2 regions of the Lysinibacillus sp. OF-1 genome follow, and region 1 is predicted to be linked to the other one. Evidence: a T-box and tRNA genes for the amino acid it is inferred to sense, from the RefSeq annotation. Region 1 holds a T-box; the other holds one or more tRNA genes.

Region 1 (7,648 bases):
AATAAAACCATTTTTATTAATCGTAGAACCAAATAATGGATCGCCTTGTTTTTTATCAACTGGTAGACTTTCCCCTGTTAACATTGATTCGTCAACGGCTGTTATTCCCTCTATTACCTCGCCATCAACTGGAATCTTTTCCCCTGGTTTCACTAACATTACATCGCCAATGATCACTTCTTCTAAAGGAATCTCTTTTTCTACACCATCACGTACAACAATAGCGGTTTTGGCTTGAAGTCCCATTAGTTTTTTTATGGCTTCAGATGAGCGTCCTTTTGCTTTTGCTTCAAATAATTTACCTAATAAAATTAATGTAATTAAAACTGCACTCGTTTCAAAATAAAGATGTGGACCATGATGTGATCCTATCGTCACAATTGCTTGATAGACACTATAGAAATAAGCTGCTGATGTCCCCATGACTACAAGTACATCCATATTTGCACTGCCATTGCGTAATGCTTTATAGGCACCTACATAAAATTGCTTACCGATAATAAATTGCACAGGAGTAGCCAATAGCATTTGGACCCATGGATTCATAAGGAATTCTGGCACATATAAAAATGACGTAAAGGAAAAATGGCCGACCATCGTCCAAAGCAATGGTAAAGAAAGAATAGCCGAAAAAATAAATTTCCGTTGTTGCTGTTTAATGGCTTTTTCACGGTAATCCACTGTTTCCTGCTCATCTGCCTTTTGATGAGCACCATAGCCTAACTTCTCTACCTTTGCAATGATATCTGCCATGGACACTTCTGATGGATTAAACTCAATCACCGCTTTTTCCAGTGCTAGGTTAACATTGGCAGAAGAAATACCACTTAGCTTATTTAACCCTTTTTCAATGCGAGTCGCACAAGCTGCACATGTCATACCCGTAATATCAAGCTCAGTCTTTTGTTTAACAACACCATAACCTAGTGCTTCTATTTTCTTTTCAAAATCTTCTTCAGTTAGCTTTTTTGAGTCATACTTAATAGATGATTTTTCTAGCGCTAAATTAACCGTCGCTTGTTCTACCCCATCCATTTTATTTAAGCCTTTTTCTATACGAGTGGCACAGGCTGCACATGTCATGCCTGTAATTTGCAAATTCGCTTCTTTTATATCAGAACTCATTTACCTTTCACCTCTCTTTATACCAACAGGGGGTATATATTTTTGAAAATAAGAGAGTGCTACAGGAGCACTCTGCAACTACTATTTTACATCATAGCCTTGATCATCAATTGTCTCTTTAATTTGATCAATGGATACTTGTGCATCATCAAATGCAACATCAACTAAACCATCTGCTAAATTAACTTTTACTTGTTCAACACCAGCTAAAGCACCAACATTTTTTTCAACTGCACTTACACAATGACCACATGACATTCCTTGTACATTTAACGTTACGTTTTGCATAATAAAATCTCTCCTTTTAATATGGTTTATATTTATTTTTTCATTAACTTTTGAATCGTTACTACTAACTCATCTAAAACCGCTTCATCGCCCTCTGATAAACGATCTACAACACAACCCTTTAAGTGACCTTCTAATAATATTTTTGCCACACTATTTAATGCGGACTGTGTAGCAGATAGTTGCGTAATAATATCATCACAGTAAACGTCTTTATCAATCATTCCTTTAATGCCGCGAATCTGGCCTTCAATACGATTTAAGCGCGTTGTTAAATCCTTTTTCACACGCTCAGGGTGATGACTTTTTCGACAAGACGTAGCTCCCTCTGTATGACAAACATCATCTTTTACTGTGTCTTCCATTCTACCCCTCCTATCTCAACTTCATAATACTATACCCGAGAAGGGTATGCAAGCCATAAAAATTTTTTTATTCATGATGATGCTCATGATCATTTTTTAATTGGCATAAAATTGTATTTTCATGTTGATGTGATGCCGTTTCTAATTGAATGGTTACATGCTTAATACCCTTATGCTCAAGATTATGTTCAATTTTTCGTAGAATATGCTCACCATCAGCTATTTTTAACTGTTCATTGACAACCGCATGACAGGACAATGCATTCGTTCCACTAGTAATTGTCCAGATGTGTAGATCATGGATACTTTTTATTCCATCCGTCTGTTCTATTAGTTGAATAATTTCCTGAACATCTACATTTGAAGGTGTTCCTTCCATTAAGACATGGATTGAAGCCTTTGTGACATAGTAGCCACTTCTTACTACTAATAAAGCAACAATTACGCTCGCAAGTGGATCTGCCCAGCCCCAGCCAAAAAACATAATTAATAAAGCCGCAACAATTGCCCCTACAGACCCTAGCATATCGCTAAGTACATGTAAAAAAGCGCCACGCATATTTAAATTATCTTTTGTGTCACTGCCACGCATCATAATCCATGCCACTAAAATATTAATGAACAAACCAATCGTACTAATAATAAGCATTCCTGAAGTAGCTACTTCAGGCGGATTAGCAAAGCGTTTAAACGCTTCATAGAAAATAAATAATGCTATCCCTATTAATGTAATACCATTTAATACAGCAGCTAAAATTTCAAATCGTTTATAACCATACGTTTTACTATAGCTAGCCGCCTTTTCTCCAAACATAAAGGCTAACATCGCAATACCTAAAGAGATAGAGTCACTTAACATATGACCTGCGTCTGATAAAAGAGCTAAGCTATTCGTTAAAAAACCACCAATTGCCTCTACTATCATATAGCCTGTAATAATAATAAACGACAGTAATAACACCTTTTTATTTGCACCATGTGTATGATCATGACCGTGATCGTGTTGATGTCCCATTTATATTCCTCCATTTCATTTAATTATGTGTCGCATGCTCAATAGCTTGCTTCAATAAATTCATAATGTGATCGTCATCCTTAGAATAATACAAGGTTGTTCCCTCTCTTCGAAATTTCACTAAGCGTAAATTTTTTAAAAAACGTAATTGATGAGAAACAGTCGATTGGCCTAAATCTAAAATTTCAGCAATGTCGTTGACTGAATGTTCATCTGTACATAGTAAGTTTAAAATGCGAATTCGAGTCGGATCACTCAATGCCTTAAAGGTTTGAGATACTACAAATAATGTCTCTTCATCTAAATGCTGAATTGCAATTTTTTGTGTTTTTGAACTTTTTAATGTTTCATCCATAAAAGTTTACCCCATTCTTAAATATTCATATATGAGCATGTATTCATGTATAAATATATAGGGTTATTTTAGGAATGTCAATAATCAACTATACCGAAGCCTAGTTGCATTCAGATTTAGCTTTGTGCTTACACAAAGCGTTCCTTTCTGATTCCTTGACACCCGCTGAAAGAAAGTTAAAAGTAGCAATTACCAATTAAGCAGGATAAACTACTTTATAAGGAGAGATTTTTAGTGGATATTTTTGAAACAGATCGTCAATTTATGAAACAAGCATTAGAAGAAGCCAAAAAAGCAGCTATACTTGGGGAAGTGCCTATAGGTGCTGTACTTGTTTATAATGGGGAAATTATTGCAAAAGCTCATAATTTACGAGAAACAACACAAAATGCAACAACACATGCTGAGCTAATGGTTATTCAAGAGGCTTGTAAAAAAATCGGCAGCTGGCGTCTCGAAAAAACAACACTCTATGTTACGCTTGAACCTTGCCCAATGTGCGCAGGTGCAATTTTGCAATCTCGTGTACCACGTGTTGTCTATGGTGCAAGAGATATCAAAGCAGGCTGTGTAGATTCACTCTATCGTTTATTAAACGATGCACGCTTTAACCATGAATGTGAAGTATCTGAAGGAATCTTAGCAGATGAATGTGGACAAATCTTAACCAATTTTTTTAAAGCTTTACGAGAGCGTAAAAAAGCTGAGAAAAAAGCACGTATAGCTTCGAAAAATGAGACTATCAATTAAAGAAGGTGCCTCCTAATGAGACACCTTCTTTTTTATCCTCAGAGTAATAGCAATATATATGAACTGTGTCGTAGCAGCAACAGTAATGAATATTAAGGTTAAATAGTTAATCGTCTGAAAACACATTCACCTTCGATATAACTTTGCTTGTAAAGATACATCTGGTGGTCAATGAGTAACGTTCCACCATTAGCTTCCTGTAACTGTCCTTTTCTTTCTTCATTAGTATAGCGGCAACTTTCATTATGAAGAACTTGTGCTATAAAATCTTTCTCTATTCTAGTTTCCTCTGTTAATAAAATCGGAGCATTTTTCTTTGCGCTCAGACTGGCCTTTTCAAGTTGAGACTTCATTTCAGTGTTTATCGTAATGAAATCCTCTAGACGATTGGCCGTATGATTATCTCGAGATAGATTATGTCCCAGGAAATTATTTAAGCATTTTAATGCTTACTTTCATAAAAATGTTCTGAGAATTCAATTGCCTCCATAGCTTTCCATTGCTCCATAATGGGATAAGTTTAGCGATAAATAACTAAAACCATCTAATGTTGTAAGCTATTGCCCATAGGTTAAAACGGATTTCCCTGATTGCATGACTTCAAAAACGGTACTTGTTTCAGGTGTTAAGCCAATTTCTAATTAATATATTTAAATTTGCTAGATTATAAAAAATTACAAAACCTTTCATGGGAGATTTCAATTTTGGAAAAGCAAAAAAGCCATTTTAGATTCTCCCCTAAAGGATGGTCTAAAATAGCTTTTATTTGTTTTTTATTTTGGTGCGATTACCTCTTTACCACCCATATAAGGTCTTAAAACTTCAGGAATCACTACGCTTCCATCAGCTTGTTGATAGTTTTCCAGGATAGCCGCAACTGTACGACCAATGGCAAGACCTGAACCATTTAATGTGTGAACATACTCTGGTTTTGCATTTGGTTCACGACGGAAGCGGATATTTGCACGTCGTGCTTGGAAATCCTCAAAGTTAGAACAAGAAGAAATTTCACGGTACATGTTTTGTGCTGGAATCCACACTTCTAAATCATATTTCTTCGCTGCAGTAAAGCCTAAATCGGCTGTACACATTTTTAGTTTACGATATGGTAATCCTAATAATTGCAGTACTTTTTCAGCATGACCTGTTAATAGCTCTAACTGTTCGTATGATTCCTCTGGTTTTACAAAACGAACTAGTTCTACTTTATTGAATTGGTGTTGACGGATTAAACCACGTGTATCACGTCCTGCAGAACCTGCCTCTGAGCGGAAGCATGCACTGTATGCAGCAAAGCCTTGTGGTAAAGCCTCAGCTGGTAATATTTCATCACGATAGAAGTTCGTTACTGGAACCTCTGCTGTTGGAATCATGAAATAATCAGTTTCTTCTAATTTGAATACATCTTCCTCGAATTTTGGAAGCTGTCCAGTACCTGTTAAGCTATCACGATTTACAATGACAGGTGGTAGCATTTCCTCATAGCCATGCTCTTCTGCATGTAAATCCATCATGAACGTCATTAATGCACGTTCTAAACGAGCTCCAAGACCACGGTAGAATAAGAAACGGCTACCTGTTACTTTTGCGCCACGTTCAAAATCCACAATTTTCAAATCTGTCGCTAGATCCCAGTGTGCTTTAATATCAAAATCAAATGCTGGAATTTCGCCCCAAGTATATTCCTCAACATTGTCGTCCTCTGTTGTACCTACTGGGACAGATTCATGAGGAATGTTTGGTAAACGCATCATCATATCTTTAAAGCGCTCTTCTACATCATTTAATTGATTGTCTAATTCTTTAATTTCATCGCCTACCTGACGCATACGAGCAATGACTTCATCTGCGTTTTCCTTATTGCGCTTCATAAGTGAAATTTGTTCAGATACTTTATTACGTTCTGCTTTTAATTCTTCTGTTTTAGCAATTAATTCACGACGCTTTGCATCTAAGCCTTCAAAGTCATCTAAGTTACCTAAATCTTCATTACGTGTTAATAGCATTTCTTTAATTTCCGCGAAATTATCGCGTACACGTTTAATATCTAACATATTCATACCTCCAATAGTTTCTTTAATGATGGGAAATTGTTGCATCAAAATAAACACAAAAAAGCCCTCATCCCTGGAAAGGGACGAGAGCTACCCGCGTTGCCACCCTAATTGACTAGGCGTATGCCTAATCCACTTATTTTATAACGGCATTTCAGCCGGCTACAGTCTACTTCAATCACTTCGACTGTGCAACTCCAGGACGGATTCACAAGTGCTTTTATCAGCTTCCACCAACCGCTGACTCTCTAAAAAAAACGTGCTTGTTACTACTTCCCATCATCGTGTTCAATTATTTAAATTTTAACCATACTGTACTATATGAAAACAAATTTTGCAAGTCATACCATAGAGGAGACAAAATATTCAAGAATTCGCTTATCTGCTGTTAATTCAGGATGAAACGAACAACCTAATAAATGACCATCTTGCGCCAAAATTATTTTTCCGTCATGCTGAGCGAGAACATCAACATCTTTACCTACCGCTTCAATATGAGGTGCACGAATAAAAACTGCTGGAATACGTGCACCTATTTTAGGAATATCCAGTTGAACTTCGAAGCTATCTATCTGACGTCCAAATGAATTTCTTGCTACCGTCACATCCATAACTGCTAAATGCGGTTCGTCATCCACTAATTGATTGGCTAATAAAATTAATCCTGCACATGTGCCAAATACCGGTAAACCTTGCTGTGCAAGTTCACGGATTGGCTCTAGTAGGTCAAAACGGTCCAGCAATTTTCGCATTGTCGTACTTTCCCCACCAGGTAGTACAAGTCCATCGAGATTCACTAAATCCTTCTTCTGTTTTACTAAAATCGCTTCACAATCAAGCCCTTCTAACATTTGGACATGCTCACGGACTGCTCCTTGTAATGCTAAAACACCAATTCGTTTCATTTTACCAGCCTCGCTCTTGCATACGCTCGTTTTGCCCAAGCTGTGCAATATCAATACCCTTCATTGGTACACCGAGCTCTTTAGATATTTCAGCAATTAGCTTATAGTCTTTATAGTGGGTAGTCGCCTCCACAATAGCACGTGCAAATTTTTCTGGATTTTCGGATTTGAAAATACCAGAGCCCACGAAAACGCCATCAGCTCCAAGCTCCATCATTAATGCAGCATCGGCTGGCGTAGCAACACCACCTGCCGCAAAATTTACTACTGGTAAACGACCAAGACGTTTAATTTCTCTTAATAATTCGAAAGGAGCCCCCAGTAATTTTGCCTCCGTCATTAATTCATCTTCTGTCATACCCACTACTTTACGTACCTGAGCATTTACTTTGCGAATATGTCGAACTGCCTCCACTATATTCCCTGTTCCTGGTTCACCTTTTGTTCGTAGCATTGACGCGCCTTCTCCGATACGACGGGCTGCTTCACCTAAATCACGACAGCCGCACACAAACGGTACTGTGTAATCACTTTTTAATAAATGGTATTCTTCATCTGCTGGTGTTAAAACTTCACTTTCATCAATATAATCAACCCCCATTGCCTCTAAAACGCGTGCTTCAACGATATGCCCTATACGTGCCTTTGCCATAACAGGAATGGTTACAGCCGCCATTACTTCCTCCACAATACGAGGATCAGCCATACGTGCAACGCCACCTGCCTTACGAATATCTGAAGGTACCCTTTCTAATGCCATAACGGCTACAGCGCCTGCTGCTTCTGCTATT
Region 2 (7,648 bases), 150 kb from region 1:
CAGGAGGCACAGGGCGGTTACTCGTCAGTATATTGCCTTCTGTGTCAACAACATACAAAATCGGATCAATCTCTCTCATATTGAAGCGCTCACGATCCCCAATAAAGCCTGGAATACCCTTTATCGGCCCATTATTAGGATTTGTTGTATCAGTTAAACGATAGACCGTCTCGTCTGCTAAAAACGCCATCAATTCTAATCGATTTTCAAATGTTGTATGACGAATCCACGCAGCCGAGATGAAGGAAATTATAGCTAAGCCAATAAAAAGTGTTAATAAATAACGGCTCGTCCAATATTGGAGTAAAGATATTCGCTTATTTTTTTTGAACACTTAGCTGATACCCCAATCCACGTAGTGTCTTTATTTCTCCTTCTGCCCCATCCCATTCCTTTAATGCCCTTCTAAGCCTCTTTATAGCTAAATCTACTGCTCGATCACTACCTTCATACTCCCAACCCCAAACTTGATCTATGAGCTGATCACGGGTAAATGTTTGATTGGGATGGTCTGCTAAAAACATAAGCACTGATAAATCTCTTGGCGTTAATACAATCTCTTCTTCACCAAGAAATACCCTATGTGCTTTACTATCAATGGTTAAAGAACCATATCGTTTTATAACGGATGAATCTGTGCTTCCTTCAGCACGTCTTAAAACAGCCCTCACCCTTGCAACAACTTCATCTGCAATAAAAGGCTTAGCAATATAATCGTCTGCCCCATGGTCAAACCCTTCTAAGCGGTAGTTTACTTCACCTAATGCTGTCAACATAATAACAGGGCAAGTACTTAGCTCTCTAATTTCCTTTAAAATGGACCAGCCGTTTTTCTCTGGCAACATAATATCTAATAACACTAGGTCTGGCTGTATTTCCCGAAACATGTCCAAGGCTTCACCACCATTGAAACATTGTGTCACATCATAACCCACTTTTTGTAAATATACCTTTAACACCTGACTTATTGCATATTCATCTTCTACTACTAAAATATTTGCCATAGGCATTCACCTCGATACTAGTTCGCTCTTACATTCATTATAGCACCAGATTATGTCAGTTAAATGTCAGCCTATATACAGCCCATAAACTGCTATGAGATAATATATAGAGGGGCATCTATTGACAATGTCTTCCTAAGCCACTTATCATTGATTGCGAATGATAATCAATGATAATTCATTCAAAATTTAAGTAAATGAAATTAAGGGGGGTAAAAGCATGATTATTGTAACTAATCGTATTCAAGTGAAACCTGGTTTTGCTGCGAAAATGGCACCTAACTTTACAAAGCCAGGTCCACTACAACAATTTGAAGGCTTCCATAAAGTAGAGGTGTTAATTTCGACCGACGATCCTACTTATGACGAGATGAGTGTTAATATGTATTGGGAATCCAAAGAGCATTTCCAAGCATGGCGTAATAGCGATGCATTCGCAGCAGCCCATCAGCGTCCAAGTTCGGGTTCTGAGGGAGAAAAAGCGGACAGCCCAATGATTGGCAGCAAAATTGTGGTGGCTGAATTAGCATCTTCCATCGAAGCTTTACGTTAATGAACGACAATTAAATTATTTATACATTATCTTCTGATTCTATCTAAAAAGCCCTGCATGTTGAACGACTATGCAGGGTCTTTTTTTAAGATAAAATAATGACTAGTATATAACCCAAAACGGATAAACAAACAGAGCCAATTAAACCAGCAATAAATGCCTTTACACCAAGCTCCTTAAAGGTTTTAATCTCCACATTTAACCCAAGGCCAGCCATGGCCATAGCGATTAAAATATACGCAATATTGACAAATGCTTGTGCTACATTAGCTGGTATAATCCCCAATGAATTAATAGCACTCATCGCTAAAAACCCTAAAATAAACCACGGAATGATGGAGAAGGAAAATGCCTTTTTCTCTTTATTTTTGTCTATTCTTCGATAGAAAATACCGATCATAATCGCTACTGGTACAAGTAGGGCAACACGTGTTAATTTCACAATAACCGCTATATCAATGGCTTCATTTCCACCAGCAGACGCTGCTGCAATAACATGGGCAATTTCATGTAATGTACCACCTGCAAAAATACCGTACTCTGTTGGCGTTAAGTCGATGATGGAATAGATAACCGTATAAATAAGCGTAAATATAGTCCCTAATAAGGCAACAATTGCTGCCCCTACTGCCGTTTCTTTTTCATTTGCTTTTATTTGAGGTGCGATTGCCACTACAGCAGCAGCCCCACAAATTGCTGTCCCACAAGCCGTTAATATCCCTAGCTTCTGTTCCACTTTAAACATTTTTGTTAATCCGTACACAACTAGTAAAGCAAATACTAAATTAATGACTGCAATCAAAAAAACATTTGCCCCTGCATGATAAATGTCTGCCAAATTTAAGCGCATGCCCAATAAAATAATGCCAAGCCGTAATAGCTTCTTACTAGAGAAGACAATACCCACTTGCCATGAATCTTGTACTTTAAAAGCTGCTCTCCAAGCCATTCCTAATATAATGGCAATAACCAACTGACCTAATATTGAAAAGAAAGGAAATGTGGCAATATATTTCGCTACTAAAGCAATAAGGAGTGTTAACAATACTCCTTTCAAGAAATTAGGATTAAGGGTGGATTTCACTTTATTCTGTCTATTAACCATGTTGTTCACTTCTTTCTCCCTTGTTGATTATTACTTTAATAAAAAGCGAACTATTAGTAAAATACATATATATAATCATTATCATTAACATTTCTAATAATAGAGGTGAAACTATGCAATACGAAGCTTTAAAAACGTTCGTCACACTAGTTGAGGTCAATAATTTTACGAAAACCTCTGAAATACTTCATATTTCACAGCCAAGTGTTAGCTTACACATTAAAAACCTAGAACAGGAATTACAAACAACCTTATTTATTCGCTCACCAAAATCCGTGCAAATTACACCAACTGGTGAAATTCTTTATAAACGAGCGAAGCAAATCATGGCTATAACTGAAGCGGCGAAAGAGGATATTGCGGCCTATCATCAAGAGGTACAAGGTACATTAGTCATTGGAGCAAGCTTTACGATCGGCGAATATATATTGCCCCCCATCATAGCAAGCTTGCAGCAACAGTTCCCACAACTTGAGCTTCAAATTATTATTGGCAATACGAAAGAAATCATTCAATATACAAAATTATTGCAAGTTGATATTGGTCTGATAGAAGGGCAAGCACAGGATAATGAACTGGTAATTAAACCATTTATGCAGGATGAACTATTTATTGTCAGTGCCAGTAATCATCCACTGACAAAGCAACAACCCATTACCCCCGATAAACTTCAACAGCAAAACTGGGTTGCCCGTGAAGAAGGCTCTGGGACACGTTATTATTTAGATCATTTATTCAGAGCTAACGGTCTACAAATCCAATCACTTTTGACGATTAGTAGTAATCAGGGGGTCAAAGAGAGCGTTATGCAGGGACTTGGTCTTTCCTTACTATCCGCTTGTGTTATTGAACGTGAATTAAAAAATGAAGATATGACCATTTTGCCCCTTGAAGGACAGCATTTTCTGCGGACATTTTCTTATCTTTGCTCACCAACGATGAAAAATAAGCGCAATGTCGACATACTCATAGATATATTAATAAAGAAAGCTTAGCTGACTTTTTCTCGTCGCTAGGCTTTCTTTATGGTTCTTCTCGTATTCAAACGCTTAGTTTCAATGATTTCCACAAATTTTGTCGCTGCTCTAGAAAGAGGTACTGTTTTCAAATAACACATACCAATACTCCTTGTTGGAATACTTTCCATTAAGGTTAATTCATAGAGAAGACCTCGCTGGAGATAGTCCTTTGAAAATTCCTTGGTTACACATGCAATACCGAGATTACTACGAGCAAACTCTAACACCAAATCATGTGAACCTAGCTCAAATTCGGGTTCAATATGGATACCTCTTGCAAAGAGATAGTCTTCCACATACTTTCGTGAATTCGATTTTTTCTCTAGAAAGATAAGTGGAAATTTCAAAAGATCCTCATAGCTTAAACTTTTAGACGCAAGTGTCTTGTATTTCTCCCCACACACGAAGATATCTCGAATATTCGTGCATACGGTTAACTGTAATGTTGAATCTTCTATTGGAAAATTGCAAAATCCGATATCGACCTCACCCGATTTAATAAAATTACATATTTCAGATGTTGTACCATTCAACATTTGTAATTTGATATTCGGATACATTGTATGGAATGCTTCTAAATAAGGCATTAAAAAGAAGCGTGAAATGGTATCCCCTACTCCTAGTTTTAATTGCCCTGTTGTTAAATTTTTAAATTCTAGCAACTTTTCTTCACCAGCATCTAAAAGCCCTAAAGCTGAATTCGTATATTCAAAGAGAAGACTACCCTCTGTTGTCAGCGTCACACCTTTTGGAGTTCGATTAAAAAGACGTGTTCCAAGCTCCTTCTCCAATTGCATCATTGCCTGACTAACAGCAGGCTGTGTCATATATAAATCCTTAGCCGCACTCGAAAAGCTATTATTTTTTGCTACAACACTAAAAATACGATATAAATCTAATTTCCCTATCATATAAGCACCTCTTATAGCTATTATATGAACTATTAATTTTACTTATATCATTACTGGAGCGTATAGTAAAATCATATGGATTTTATTTCACTTTACGATTGATAGAATGAGGAGAGATTAAGTTGGAACGTGTAATCGGTACAGTTGTAAGAGGTCTTCGTGGTCCTATTATTAACGAAGGCGATAATATTGAACAAATCGTTGTAGATACAGTGTTAAATGCTGCGACAATTGAAGGCTATGCAATCGAGGATCGTGATATTGTCACAGTAACTGAATCTGTTGTAGCACGTGCACAAGGTAACTATGCGTCAATAGATGATATCGCTGTAGATGTGGCAGCTAAGTTCGGCGATGATACTGTCGGCGTTATTTTCCCGATTTTAAGTCGAAACCGCTTTGCCAACTGTTTACGTGGTATTGCCAAAGGTGTTAAAAAGGTTGTACTAATGCTAAGCTACCCATCCGATGAAGTAGGTAATCACCTTGTAGATATTGATGAGTTAGATGTAAAAGGCATTAACCCTTGGACAGATACATTAAATGAGGTTGAATTCCGTGAACATTTTGGCTACCAAAAACATACATTCACGGGTGTAGATTATATCGAATACTATAAAGAGTTAATTGAAGCAGAAGGCGCTAAATGTGATGTCATCTTCTCTAATAACCCAAAAACAATTTTAAATTATACAAAGAGTGTATTAACATGTGATATTCATACACGCTTCCGTACAAAGCGCATTTTAACAGCAAACGGTGCTGATAAAGTTTACAGCCTTGATAATATTTTAGCTGAGTCTATTAATGGGTCTGGCTTCAATGCAGAATATGGTCTTCTTGGCTCTAACAAAGCGACAGAGGATAGTGTAAAACTATTCCCCCATACTTGTCAGCCGATTGTTGATGGAATCCAAGCAAAAATTAAAGAGGCAACAGGCAAAACGGTAGAAGTCATGATTTATGGTGACGGTGCATTTAAAGATCCAGTGGGTAAAATTTGGGAGCTTGCAGACCCTGTTGTTTCACCAGCGTTTACGGCTGGATTGCATGGGACACCAAACGAGGTTAAATTGAAATACTTAGCAGATAACGACTTTGCTAACCTTCGAGGTGAAGAATTAAAAGCCGCTATTTCTGAATACATTCAAAATAAAGATGAAGATTTAACGGGTCAAATGGCTGCACAAGGAACAACACCTCGTCGCTTAACAGACCTAATCGGTTCGCTATCTGATCTAACATCTGGCTCAGGTGACAAAGGAACACCTATGATTTATATTCAAGGTTACTTCGATAACTATACTAAATAAAAAAAATGAACTCTCGTGTAGAAATGAGAGTTCATTTTTATTTACCTTTGCGTGAGGATGACAGGAATCGAACCTGTAAGCCCTTTTCAAAAGGGATATGCATTCCTTGCACACTTCCTCATATTATATATTTTTGGAGTAATTGATTTAGTATTACATTTTTCTCAGTCCTTTTTATTTAATCTTTAATCAAAGTAATTTTGTTAGATCCATTTTATTTTAAGCCATTTGGAATCATTTCTTCCTGTAGCCAATGATCGCTTGTTTGAACATGTTGCGGTCTCACAAATTTTCCTAAATTATAGCGAAAATCATCATAATGGAATGAGGCAGCGTTTCTAATCACATACCCCTCTTGTTCACCATCAAAAATGGATTTACCAGTAAATGTCCGTTTTATTTGTTCTTCATCAAAAATACCCCGATATAAAACGGGTACTGTTTCAATACCTAACTCAGCTGCAAAAGCGACCGTTTCATCCCAACTTAAACAAATATTATCTTCATTCCAAATACTAAATAAATAAAAATAACTTGTTAAGGCTTGATAATAAATGGAATGCTTCGCATACATATTTTCTCCACATAAGCGCCAATCATTAGGAATTCGATACGCAAAACTTGCATGAAATGTTTTTATCCAATGTCTAGAAGGATGATTGGCTGAATGGATGCTTCTGGCATGCATATAGTCTTTGTAAAGCGTAGTGCCTTCCCCATCTAGTTTTTCAGTGACCACCACTTCTTTTCCTATAAAATGATTCACATTTTTAGCAACTTTATCATCATGGGTATAGCCCCTGCTCCAGGGTAAATGAAAGCTTCTTGGGTATTTCATTAATTTCGTCATAGTTCCACTTCCTTTCCTTTTTATTTAGCAAATTGATCTGCCTCTCGGAAGAAATAAAGTCTTGTTAATAAATCACCATCTAATAAGTGATAAATTTGGCTTCCGCCTTTATCGCCCCCATACTGGATTAACATATGAAATTGCACTAAATGAACAACCTTCAACACAAAATCCTCTTCAAAGCCCAACTCTACGAGAAAATGACAAACCAATTGGGCAGATACATTTTCATGCCCATAATAGCCATATCGTTGTTGCAATGGTTTATATTTTTTGCAAAATGGTTTGCCGACATCATGGAACAATGCAGCCAATTGTAGTGCCAGTTTATCGCTTTCCAAGTAGTATTCATTGATATAGGCAAACACGAAATACGTATGCTGACATAGTAAAAATTGATGGTATGGATTTTCTTGATTGAAATGATAAATTTCTTTAAAAAGTGGGACTGATCGAAGTGTTTGAAACAGTTCTTCATAAGTGGGTTGGCTTTGTATAAGTGAGACAAATTGCTGTCGAGAGATATCATAGGGACTTGATTCATGTACAATATGCACTTCATCAAACCCTTCTCCTGCTGTAGGAAACTCTAGATGCTTTCTCATTTTTTCCATCACCAATAATGGTACATGCCGCTTCCGCCGTTGGTTTCTGGCTACACAGATTGAATAAGGGGTATCAAAGTAATAGCATTCCTTCTTAACCGCACTCGACAATTTGCGGAGTGCAAACATTCTGCGCTCCCGCTCTATATTGGTGGCATCTACAATGACAGAATAACCTTTTGCCACTAAATCATTCAGACGCTCATATAACGTGCGAAAGACTACACGTGATTTTTGCTTGGTGGCATCACCAAACAATTCTTGACGTATTGCATCACTGGAAAGAAT

The links. The T-box of region 1 lies ahead of serS (serine--tRNA ligase). A T-box ahead of a tRNA ligase gene usually reads a tRNA of that ligase, here a tRNA-Ser.
Region 2: it encodes a tRNA-Ser, which carries the amino acid that the T-box ahead of serS (serine--tRNA ligase) is inferred to sense. The anticodon was not compared.

Annotation. Positions count from the first base shown of each region.
Region 1 is NZ_CP102798.1:29,814-37,461, reverse strand. It holds gene NV349_RS00155 (heavy metal translocating P-type ATPase) at 1-1,125, opposite strand, end outside; gene copZ (copper chaperone CopZ) at 1,207-1,413, opposite strand; gene NV349_RS00145 (metal-sensitive transcriptional regulator) at 1,446-1,778, opposite strand; gene NV349_RS00140 (cation diffusion facilitator family transporter) at 1,846-2,793, opposite strand; gene NV349_RS00135 (ArsR/SmtB family transcription factor) at 2,813-3,148, opposite strand; gene tadA (tRNA adenosine(34) deaminase TadA) at 3,383-3,898, shown strand; gene NV349_RS00125 (sigma-54 factor interaction domain-containing protein) at 3,997-4,251, opposite strand; gene serS (serine--tRNA ligase) at 4,672-5,952, opposite strand; T-box leader at 6,029-6,244, opposite strand; gene pdxT (pyridoxal 5'-phosphate synthase glutaminase subunit PdxT) at 6,294-6,857, opposite strand; gene pdxS (pyridoxal 5'-phosphate synthase lyase subunit PdxS) at 6,859-7,648, opposite strand, start outside.
Region 2 is NZ_CP102798.1:4,594,236-4,601,883, forward strand. It holds gene NV349_RS22605 (HAMP domain-containing sensor histidine kinase) at 1-334, opposite strand, end outside; gene NV349_RS22610 (response regulator transcription factor) at 318-1,004, opposite strand; gene NV349_RS22615 (heme oxygenase) at 1,225-1,557, shown strand; gene NV349_RS22620 (YeiH family protein) at 1,643-2,662, opposite strand; gene NV349_RS22625 (LysR family transcriptional regulator) at 2,776-3,657, shown strand; gene NV349_RS22630 (LysR family transcriptional regulator) at 3,675-4,592, opposite strand; gene NV349_RS22635 (coenzyme F420-0:L-glutamate ligase) at 4,715-5,905, shown strand; tRNA gene NV349_RS22640 (tRNA-Ser) at 5,958-6,025, opposite strand; gene NV349_RS22645 (RNA ligase family protein) at 6,120-6,755, opposite strand; gene NV349_RS22650 (AAA family ATPase) at 6,776-7,648, opposite strand, start outside.